3 regions of the Streptomyces sp. KMM 9044 genome follow, and region 3 is predicted to be linked to each of the others. Evidence: predicted binding sites of a transcription regulator. Region 3 holds the regulator's gene; each other region holds the start of a gene.

Region 1 (3,232 bases), 2.3 Mb from region 3:
CTCCTTCTTGCCGCCGCCGTCGACGATCGTGGTGTCGTCCTTGGTGACGGTGACGCGGCGGGCGGAGCCCAGCACGTCCAGGCCGACCTGGTCGAGCTTGAGGCCGACCTCCTCGGAGACGACCGTGGCGCCGGTGAGGACGGCCATGTCCTGCAGCATCGCCTTGCGGCGGTCACCGAAGCCGGGGGCCTTGACCGCGACGGCGTTGAACGTGCCGCGGATCTTGTTGACGACCAGGGTCGACAGGGCCTCGCCCTCGACGTCCTCGGCGATGATCAGCAGCGGCTTGGAGGAGTTGGCCTGGATGACCTTCTCCAGCAGCGGCAGCAGCTCGGCGATGGAGCCGATCTTGCCCTGCGTGATGAGGATGTACGGGTCGTCCAGGACGGCTTCCATGCGCTCCTGGTCCGTCACGAAGTACGGAGACAGGTAGCCCTTGTCGAAGGCCATGCCCTCGGTGAAGTCCAGCTCCAGACCGAAGGTGTTGGACTCCTCCACGGTGATGACACCGTCCTTGCCGACCTTGTCCATCGCCTCGGCGATGAGCTCGCCGACCTGCTGGTCCTGGGCGGACAGCCCGGCGACGGCGGCGATGTCGGACTTCTCGTCGATCGGGCGGGCCGAGGCGAGGAGGTCCTCGGAGACCGCGGCGACGGCGGCGTCGATGCCCTTCTTCAGGGCGGCCGGGGAGGCGCCGGCGGCGACGTTGCGCAGGCCCTCGCGGACCAGGGCCTGGGCCAGCACGGTCGCGGTGGTCGTACCGTCACCCGCGATGTCGTTGGTCTTGGTCGCCACCTCCTTGACCAGCTGGGCACCGAGGTTCTCGAACGGGTCGTCGACCTCGACCTCGCGGGCGATCGTGACACCGTCGTTGGTGATGGTGGGGGCGCCGAACTTCTTGTCGATGACGACGTTGCGGCCCTTGGGGCCGATCGTCACCTTCACCGTGTCGGCAAGCTTGTTGACGCCGCGCTCAAGGGCGCGACGGGCGTCCTCGTCGAACTTCAGGATCTTCGCCATGGCAGCGGGAGCCCTCTCGGAAATCTGGGGTGAGAAAACACTGCGCCCCGGGCGCCCGGCTCAGGAAGCGTGTCGGGACCAGGGGCGCAGTTCGGAGCAAATCTGCTACGAGGTGACTTACTTCTCGATGATCGCGAGAACGTCGCGGGCCGAGAGGACGAGGTATTCCTCGCCGTTGTACTTCACCTCGGTGCCGCCGTACTTGCTGTAGAGCACGACGTCGCCGACGTTCACGTCGAGTTCGACGCGCTTGCCGTCCTCGATGCGGCCGGGGCCGGCGGCCAGGACAACGCCCTCCTGGGGCTTCTCCTTCGCCGTGTCCGGAATGACCAGGCCCGAAGCCGTGGTCTGTTCGGCGTCGAGCGGCTGGACCACAATGCGGTCCTCGAGCGGCTTGATGGCAACCTTGGAGCTGGCGGTCGTCACGATCCGACCTCCCCCTTCGGAGATCTCACGGGGTTAACTGTCTGAGGTGGCGACCAGGTCGATCCGTCGTCGCGGGTGCCGGACCTGCCCGTCGCTGTGTTGGCACTCTCCAGTGGGGAGTGCCAGACCTGAGACTATGACCGCGATTAGCACTCGGTCAAGCGGAGTGCCAATTCACTGCGCGGCGTCGCCGGGATTCCCCTGTACGCCGACCCGGAAACCGGGCTTGTGTTCGAGTGATCGTCCCCTGGGGCTTCCGCCCCCCGGACCCCCGTTCCGGCCCGAACGGCCTCGCCCCCGGCCTCTCCCCCCGTTCCACGAGCGGGGGGCACCCGGACGGGCCGGCCGGCGAGCGGTGCCCGTCGGTGACCGCAGGAGGACTCAAGGGCGCCGGACGTGGTCCTCCAGCCTCCCGACCCTCAGCCCTCTCTCCGCCAGCTCGCGCAGCAGCCGCGTCGTCCGCTCCTCCAGGGTCAGGGCCGGAGTCCCGCCCGCGGGGACGGAGATGATGTCGCCGGGCGTCAGGCGGTGCGCGCCGCGGGTGTACGTGAGGGTGCCGTCACCCTCCAGGGTGACCCGCCAGAGCACGACCGCCGTGATGCCGCAGTCGCCGGCGGCCCTGAGGGTCGTGGTGTCGTACGTGCCGTGGGGCGGGCGGAACAGGTGGGGGCGGATACCGAAGCGGGCCCTGAGCTTGCGCTGCTGGCCGCAGATCTCGGCGCGCTGACCGGCGTAGGGCAGGCCGCGCAGGGCGGGGTGGTCGAGGGTGTGGTTCTGCAGACTCGCGCCGACCGAGCGCAGCCGGGCGAAGTGACCGTAACCGGGCCCCACCACGCTGTCCGTGAGGAAGATGCTGACGGGGAGGCGGCGGCGGCGTACGAGGTCGATGAAGCGGGGATCGCGTTCGGCGCCGTCGTCGTAGGTCAGGAAGACGACCTTGTCCCGGGTCGGGACGTGGTCGACGACGGGCGGGAGGCCCGGATCGCCGCGGGGCGAGCGGCCCGCGCCGCCCCCGGCGCCCTTCCCCGCCTCGGCCCGGACGGTCGGGCCCACGGCCGGCCGGCCGCCCGCCGAGTCGCAACCCGCCAGCACCGCCAGGAGAACCGCCGTGGCCACCCCCCGCCGGAGCGGCCGGACCGGCCCGGTCACAGGTAGTCCTCCAGACGCCCCACCGCGTATCCCTCGGCCGTGACCTTGTCCAGGAAGCGGCGGACCATGTCGGGCATGGTGCCCTTCCCGTCGTCGCGGCCCCGGAAGTGGGTGAGGACGATGTCGCCGGGGTGCAGTTCCCTGTCCCACTCGCGGTAGTCCCAGCGGTCGGCGAAGACCTCCTCGTTCCACAGCGGGGCGTACTCGATGCCGCAGGACTTCGCCGCGCGCAGGGTGTCCTTGTTGTAGTTTCCGAACGGCGGGCGGAAGAGGACGGGGCGTTCGCCGTACCGCTTCTCGATGACGTCCTGCATGCCGCAGATCTCGCGCTTCTGGCGGGCGTAGGACAGGCCGGGCAGGTACGGGTGGTTCAGGGTGTGGTTGTTCAGGCCGACCCCCCGGTCCTGCATCCTCTCGAAGTAGCCGTAGTCCTCCTTGATCACGTAGTCGCTGAGGAACGCGGTGTACGGGATCTTCAGCTCGCTCGTCATGCGCAGGAACGCGGGGTCCTTCTCGGCACCGTCGTCGATGGTGAGGAAGACGACCTTCTCCTCGGTGGGGACGGTGGTGAAGACCGGGGGGAGGTCCAGTTCCCGGTGGCCGTCGACCTCGAAGCCCTTACGGGTGGAGATCCGGG
Region 2 (3,232 bases), 1.0 Mb from region 3:
GCTGGCCTCAGCTCATGAGCGTGACCGTTCGCATCCCCACCATCCTGCGCACCTACACCGGCGGCAAGGCCGAGGTCGACGCCCAGGGCGCCACCCTCGGCGACGTCATCGCGGACCTGGAGAAGAACCACACCGGGATCGCCGCCCGCGTCCTCGACGACCAGGGCAAGCTGCGCCGCTTCGTCAACGTCTACGTCAACGACGACGACGTCCGCTTCGAGCAGGGCCTGCAGACCGCGACGCCGGACGGTGCGGGTGTGTCGATCATCCCGGCCGTCGCCGGCGGCTGACGCCAGCCGATCATTACCATCGGTAACTTCCCTTACCGTGCGTTTATCGGACTGCCCCCTCCGTGAGGGAAACGGAGGGGGCAATTCCGTGGGATTGAACGCGATAGGGTTGGGGAAAGCGGTCCCGGCCCCCTTGTCGGGAACCATTAATTCCTGCCGCTCACCCGACTGGATACAGCCAAAGTTCGGGCCCGTCCTGCCGCATTTGCGGGTTTTGTCCGGTGTGACTTGCCCTGAAATCGGACGAATTACCGTCGCATTCCGGACCGGCGGCGTCGATATTTCTCGTCCGACTGACCTGTTGCAGAGGGCAGTTGGGCAGATACATTCAGCCGCGGTCGACGCGTTCCGGCGCACGCCCCCAACCGTTTGGGGAGTGAGGTCTGACCCGGATCCGCGAAGTGCGGATCTGTGCAAGGGCCAGTAATAGGGGAGTTGGGCATGGCTCAGGGCACCGTCAAGTGGTTCAACGCGGAGAAGGGGTACGGCTTCATCGCGGTCGACGGTGGTGCGGATGTTTTCGTCCACTACAGCGCGATCCAGATGGACGGCTACCGCACCCTTGAAGAGGGCCAGCGGGTCGAGTTCGAGATCTCGCAGGGCCAGAAGGGCCCGCAGGCCGACATGGTTCGGGTCACCGCCTGAACGCGCTACCAGCAACCACAAGAATTTTCCTGCCGACGAAGGGCTCGTGCCTCCGGGGTCACCCGGGGTACGGGCCCTTCGCCTTGCCCGCGCCGTCCCTCCGGCTGCCCCGCGCCCCGCGCGCCGCTCCCCGCCGCCTGCCGACCCTCTGCCGGCAGTTCGTCCGATCGTCCGCCCGCCGTCCGTCCCGTCCGGGTGTTCGCGGGTGGCTGAGTCCCCCCGCCGATCCCCGAAGGCGCTTGCACTCGCATGGGTCGAGTGCTAATTATTGCGTTAGCACTCTGAAGGTGAGAGTGACAACGTAGGACCGGGTCGGTGAGGCCCGCAGGCCGGTGGGGCAAGGAACCGCCGGGTCTGTGAGCCGTCCGTCGCGGGCGCGGGCGCGGTCCTGGAGTCATCACCCCCAGTCCTGGAGGGACCACTTCACATGGCCAAGATCATCGCGTTCGACGAGGAGGCGCGGCGCGGCCTCGAGCGCGGCATGAACCAGCTCGCGGACGCCGTCAAGGTGACGCTCGGCCCCAAGGGCCGCAACGTCGTCCTCGAGAAGAAGTGGGGCGCCCCCACGATCACCAACGATGGTGTGTCCATCGCCAAGGAGATCGAGCTCGAGGACCCGTACGAGAAGATCGGCGCCGAGCTGGTCAAGGAAGTCGCCAAGAAGACGGACGACGTCGCCGGTGACGGTACGACCACCGCGACCGTTCTCGCCCAGGCCCTGGTCAAGGAGGGCCTGCGCAACGTAGCCGCCGGCGCCAACCCCATGGCCCTCAAGCGCGGTATCGAGAAGGCCGTCGAGGCCGTCTCCGGTGCCCTGCTGGAGCAGGCGAAGGACGTCGAGACCAAGGAGCAGATCGCCTCCACGGCCTCCATCTCCGCCGCCGACACCCAGATCGGCGAGCTCATCGCCGAGGCGATGGACAAGGTCGGCAAGGAAGGCGTCATCACCGTCGAGGAGTCCCAGACCTTCGGTCTGGAGCTGGAGCTCACCGAGGGTATGCGCTTCGACAAGGGCTACATCTCGGCGTACTTCGCCACCGACATGGAGCGTATGGAGGCGTCGCTCGACGACCCGTACATCCTGATCGCCAACTCCAAGATCGGCAACGTCAAGGACCTGCTGCCGCTCCTGGAGAAGGTCATGCAGTCGGGCAAGCCGCTGCTGATCATCGCCGAGGACGTCGAGGGCGAGGCCCTGTCGACCCTGGTCGTCAACAAGATCCGTGGCACCTTCAAGTCCGTCGCCGTCAAGGCCCCGGGCTTCGGTGACCGCCGCAAGGCCATGCTCGGCGACATCGCCGTCCTCACCGGTGGCGAGGTCATCTCCGAGGAGGTCGGCCTCAAGCTGGAGAACGCCACGGTCGACCTTCTGGGCAGGGCCCGCAAGGTCGTCATCACCAAGGACGAGACCACCATCGTCGACGGTGCCGGCTCGGCCGACCAGGTCCAGGGCCGCGTGAACCAGATCCGTGCCGAGATCGAGAACAGCGACTCGGACTACGACCGCGAGAAGCTGCAGGAGCGCCTGGCGAAGCTCGCCGGCGGTGTCGCGGTCATCAAGGCCGGTGCCGCCACCGAGGTCGAGCTCAAGGAGCGCAAGCACCGTATCGAGGACGCCGTTCGCAACGCGAAGGCGGCCGTCGAGGAGGGCATCGTCGCCGGTGGTGGTGTGGCACTCCTCCAGGCCTCCTCGGTGTTCGAGAAGCTGGAGCTCGAGGGTGACGAGGCGACCGGCGCCCAGGCCGTGAAGCTCGCGCTCGAGGCCCCGCTGAAGCAGATCGCCGTCAACGCCGGCCTCGAGGGCGGTGTCGTGGTGGAGAAGGTGCGCAACCTCACTCCGGGCCACGGTCTGAACGCCGCGACCGGCGAGTACGTCGACCTGGTCAAGGAAGGCATCATCGACCCGGCCAAGGTGACGCGTTCCGCGCTGCAGAACGCCGCGTCGATCGCCGCGCTGTTCCTGACCACCGAGGCCGTCATCGCCGACAAGCCGGAGAAGGCCGCCGCGGCCGCTCCGGGCGGCATGCCGGGCGGTGACATGGACTTCTGAGCCTGACTCACCTCAGGTTCGGACCCGGTCCGCCGGTACCGAGGGCGGCACCCCCTGTTTTTGGCAGGGGGTGCCGCCCTCGGGCGTTCTCGGGAGCGGAGCCCGGGGCTTGAGCCCCCGGGCCGGTGTGTCGGAGGTCACAGGGGGTGGGCCGAATGGGTGGAATGGTTTTCGGCTCCTGTCGGTTGCCGCTGGAGTGCAGTGAATGCACGCGCACATACCGACTGGTACATCCAACAGGGAGCCC
Region 3 (3,232 bases):
TGGCACGGCGACTCCGCCCGCCATCGGGGCCTGCACCACGGGGTGCCGGAGGAGGTCGGTGAGGGCCAAGGACATGACGGCATGTTGCCACGTCCTTCGGACATCTCCGAATTGGATCGGAGAAGGACCACAACCGAATCGGGAACGGGTCCGAACCGGCCCCGGAAGCCGGCCGCGCCCTGGGCGCGGCCGGCTTCCAGGGCCACCGCGGGGACCTCGTCCGGTCCCCGCCCGTCAGCGCCCGTTGAAGGCGTCCTTCAGCCGGGAGAACAGGCCCTGCTGGCCCGGCTGGAACTGGCCCAGCGGGCGCTCCTCGCCGCGGAGCTTGGCGAGTTCGCGCAGCAGGCGCTCCTGTTCGGGGTCGAGCTTGCCCGGGGTCTGCACCTCGACGTGCACGATGAGGTCGCCCCGGCCGCCGCCCCGCAGGTGCGTGACGCCCCGGCCGTGCAGCGGGATCGACTGGCCGGACTGCGTGCCGGGCCGGATGTCGACCTCCTCCATGCCGTCCAGCGTCTCCAGCGGCACCTTGGTGCCGAGGGCGGCCGCCGTCATCGGGAGGGTGACCGTGCAGTGCAGGTCGTCGCCGCGCCGCTGGAACATGCTGTGCGGCAGCTCGTGGATCTCGACGTAGAGGTCGCCGGCGGGGCCGCCGCCGGGGCCGACCTCGCCCTCGCCCGCCAGCTGGATCCGGGTGCCGTTGTCCACACCGGCCGGGATCTTCACCGTCAGGGTGCGGCGGGAGCGGATCCGTCCGTCGCCCGCACACTCGGGGCACGGGTTCGGGACGACGGTGCCGAAGCCCTGGCACTGCGGGCAGGGGCGCGAGGTCATGACCTGGCCCAGGAAGGACCGGGTGACCTGCGAGACCTCGCCCCGGCCGCGGCACATGTCGCAGGTCTGCGCCGTGGTTCCCGGCGCCGCGCCCTCACCGCTGCACGTGGTGCAGACGACCGCCGTGTCGACCTGGATGTCCTTGGTCGTGCCGAACGCGGCCTCGTCCAGCTCGACCTCGAGGCGGATCATCGCGTCCTGACCGCGGCGGGTGCGCGAGCGCGGACCGCGCTGCGACGCCGTGCCGAAGAACGCGTCCATGATGTCGGAGAAGTTACCGAAGCCGCCCGCCCCGAAGCCTCCCGCGCCGCCGCCTGCTCCGGCCTGCTGGGTCGGGTCGCCGCCGAGGTCGTAGACCTGCTTCTTCTGCGGATCCGACAGGACCTCGTAGGCGGCGTTGATCTCCTTGAACCGCTCCTGGGTCTTCGGATCCGGGTTGACGTCCGGATGCAGCTCGCGGGCGAGTCGCCGGAAGGCCTTCTTGATCTCTTCCTGCGACGCGTCCCGGCGCACGCCGAGTACGGCGTAATAGTCGGTGGCCACTTACGACTCCGCCAGGATCTGTCCGACGTACCGTGCCACTGCGCGTACCGCTCCCATCGTTCCCGGGTAATCCATGCGGGTCGGTCCGACCACGCCGAGCTTGGCAACCGCCTCGCCGCCCGAACCGTAGCCCACCGACACGACGGACGTGGAGTTGAGTCCCTCATGGGCGTTCTCATGACCGATACGGACGGTCACGCCCGGATCCTTCGCCTCTCCGAGCAGTTTGAGGAGCACCACCTGCTCCTCGAGCGCCTCCAGGACAGGCCGGATCACCAAGGGGAAATCGTGCCCGAAGCGGGTCAGATTGGCGGTGCCGCCGATCATCAGCCGCTCCTCGTTCTCCTCGACCAGCGTCTCCAGGAGGGTGGAGAGCACGGTCGAGACCGTACCGCGTTCCTCGGGGTCGAAGGCCTCCGGGAGGTCCTCGACGAGGGACGGTACGTCGGTGAAACGGCGGCCCGCGACACGGCTGTTGAGCCGGGCCCGCAGATCCGCCAGGGACGCTTCGCCGACCGGCGCCGGGCAGTCGACCATACGCTGCTCGACCCGTCCGGTGTCCGTGATCAGCACCAGCATGGCGCGCGCGGGCGCCAGCGGGAGCAGTTCCACGTGCCGCACGGTCGAGCGGGTCAGCGACGGGTACTGCACGACGGCGACCTGCCGGGTGAGCTGCGCGAGCAGCCGCACCGTGCGGGCCACGACGTCGTCCAGGTCGACGGCGCCCTCCAGGAAGTTCTGGATGGCGCGCCGCTCGGGCGCGGTCATCGGTTTGACGCCGGCGAGCTTGTCCACGAAGAGCCGGTAGCCCTTGTCGGTGGGGATGCGCCCGGCGCTGGTGTGCGGCTGGGCGATGAAGCCCTCGTCCTCCAGGGCCGACATGTCGTTGCGCACGGTGGCCGGGGAGACGCCCAGGTTGTGCCGCTCGGTGAGGGCCCTGGAGCCGACGGGCTCCTCGGTGCCGACGTAGTCCTGGACGATGGCACGCAGCACCTGGAGCCTGCGTTCACTGAGCATCACGCACACCTCCAAAAGCCGTCCGCCCGGTCCGTTCCCTGGATGCCCTGGCACTCTTCGCACGCGAGTGCCAGACTCCCCGCCCAGTGTACGGCCGGGGGGTACTCCCCGGGCAAGGCCGGTACCGCGCGGTCGCGCCGAGAAAGCCGTAGGCCGTTAGCGTCACGGTATGACGGTGGCTTGGGAAGAGTCGGGATGGGAAAGGCTGGCGCCGGGGGTGGGGCGGTGCCGGCTTCCCGTGTGGGACTGCACGGTGGGACTCGTCGTCGGGGCGGACGCGGTGCTGCTCGTGGACGCCGGTTCGTCCCTGCGCGAGGGCGCGCGGTTGCGGGCCGGGGCGCAGTCGCTCGCCGGGCGGCGTGTGACGCATCTCGCGCTCACCCACCCCCACTTCGACCATGTGCTGGGGGCCGCGGTGTTCGCGGGTGCGGAGGTGTTCGGCGCGGTGGGGCTGGACACGGTACTGGCCCGGGGGCGCGAGGAACTGCTCAGGGACGCGGTGCGCCACGGCCTGGACAGGCGGGCCGCGGAGGAGGCCGTGGACGCGCTGGTCCGCCCCCGGCACACGGTGTCCGGCGAGTGGACGCTCGACCTGGGCGGTGGACGGCCGGCGCTGCTCGCGAACGTGGGCCCGGGGCACACGGCGCACGATCTCGCGGTGCTGGTGACCGGCGACCCGAAGGTGGTGTTCTGCGGCGACCTGGTGGAGGAGTCCGGCGAACCGCAGGCGGGCCCCGACTCCGTCCCGTCGCACTGGCCGTCCGCTCTGGACCGGCTGCTGGCCCTGGGCGGCGAGGACGCGGTGTACGTCCCCGGCCACGGCGCGGCGGTGGACGCGGCG

The links. Region 3 encodes HrcA, which represses chaperone genes, less so after heat shock. Its sites were predicted from a motif close to TTNGCACTCNGNNNNNCNGAGTGCNAA; they were not measured.
Region 1: a site for HrcA is predicted at 1,593-1,619, ahead of groES (co-chaperone GroES). Genes of this name have one in related genera too.
Region 2: a site for HrcA is predicted at 1,174-1,200, ahead of groL (chaperonin GroEL). Genes of this name have one in related genera too.

What each region holds. Positions count from the first base shown of each region.
Region 1 covers NZ_CP113910.1:2,896,709-2,899,940, forward strand. Annotated here, with positions in the region: gene groL (chaperonin GroEL) at 1-1,020, opposite strand, end outside; gene groES (co-chaperone GroES) at 1,138-1,446, opposite strand; gene HUV60_RS12800 (polysaccharide deacetylase family protein) at 1,828-2,595, opposite strand; gene HUV60_RS12805 (polysaccharide deacetylase family protein) at 2,592-3,232, opposite strand, start outside.
Region 2 covers NZ_CP113910.1:4,120,347-4,123,578, forward strand. Annotated here, with positions in the region: gene thrC (threonine synthase) at 1-18, shown strand, start outside; gene HUV60_RS18635 (ubiquitin-like small modifier protein 1) at 15-290, shown strand; gene HUV60_RS18640 (cold-shock protein) at 732-935, shown strand; gene groL (chaperonin GroEL) at 1,363-2,985, shown strand.
Region 3 covers NZ_CP113910.1:5,157,451-5,160,682, reverse strand. Annotated here, with positions in the region: gene HUV60_RS23205 (nitronate monooxygenase) at 1-75, opposite strand, end outside; gene dnaJ (molecular chaperone DnaJ) at 235-1,374, opposite strand; gene hrcA (heat-inducible transcriptional repressor HrcA) at 1,375-2,391, opposite strand; gene HUV60_RS23190 (MBL fold metallo-hydrolase) at 2,561-3,232, shown strand, end outside.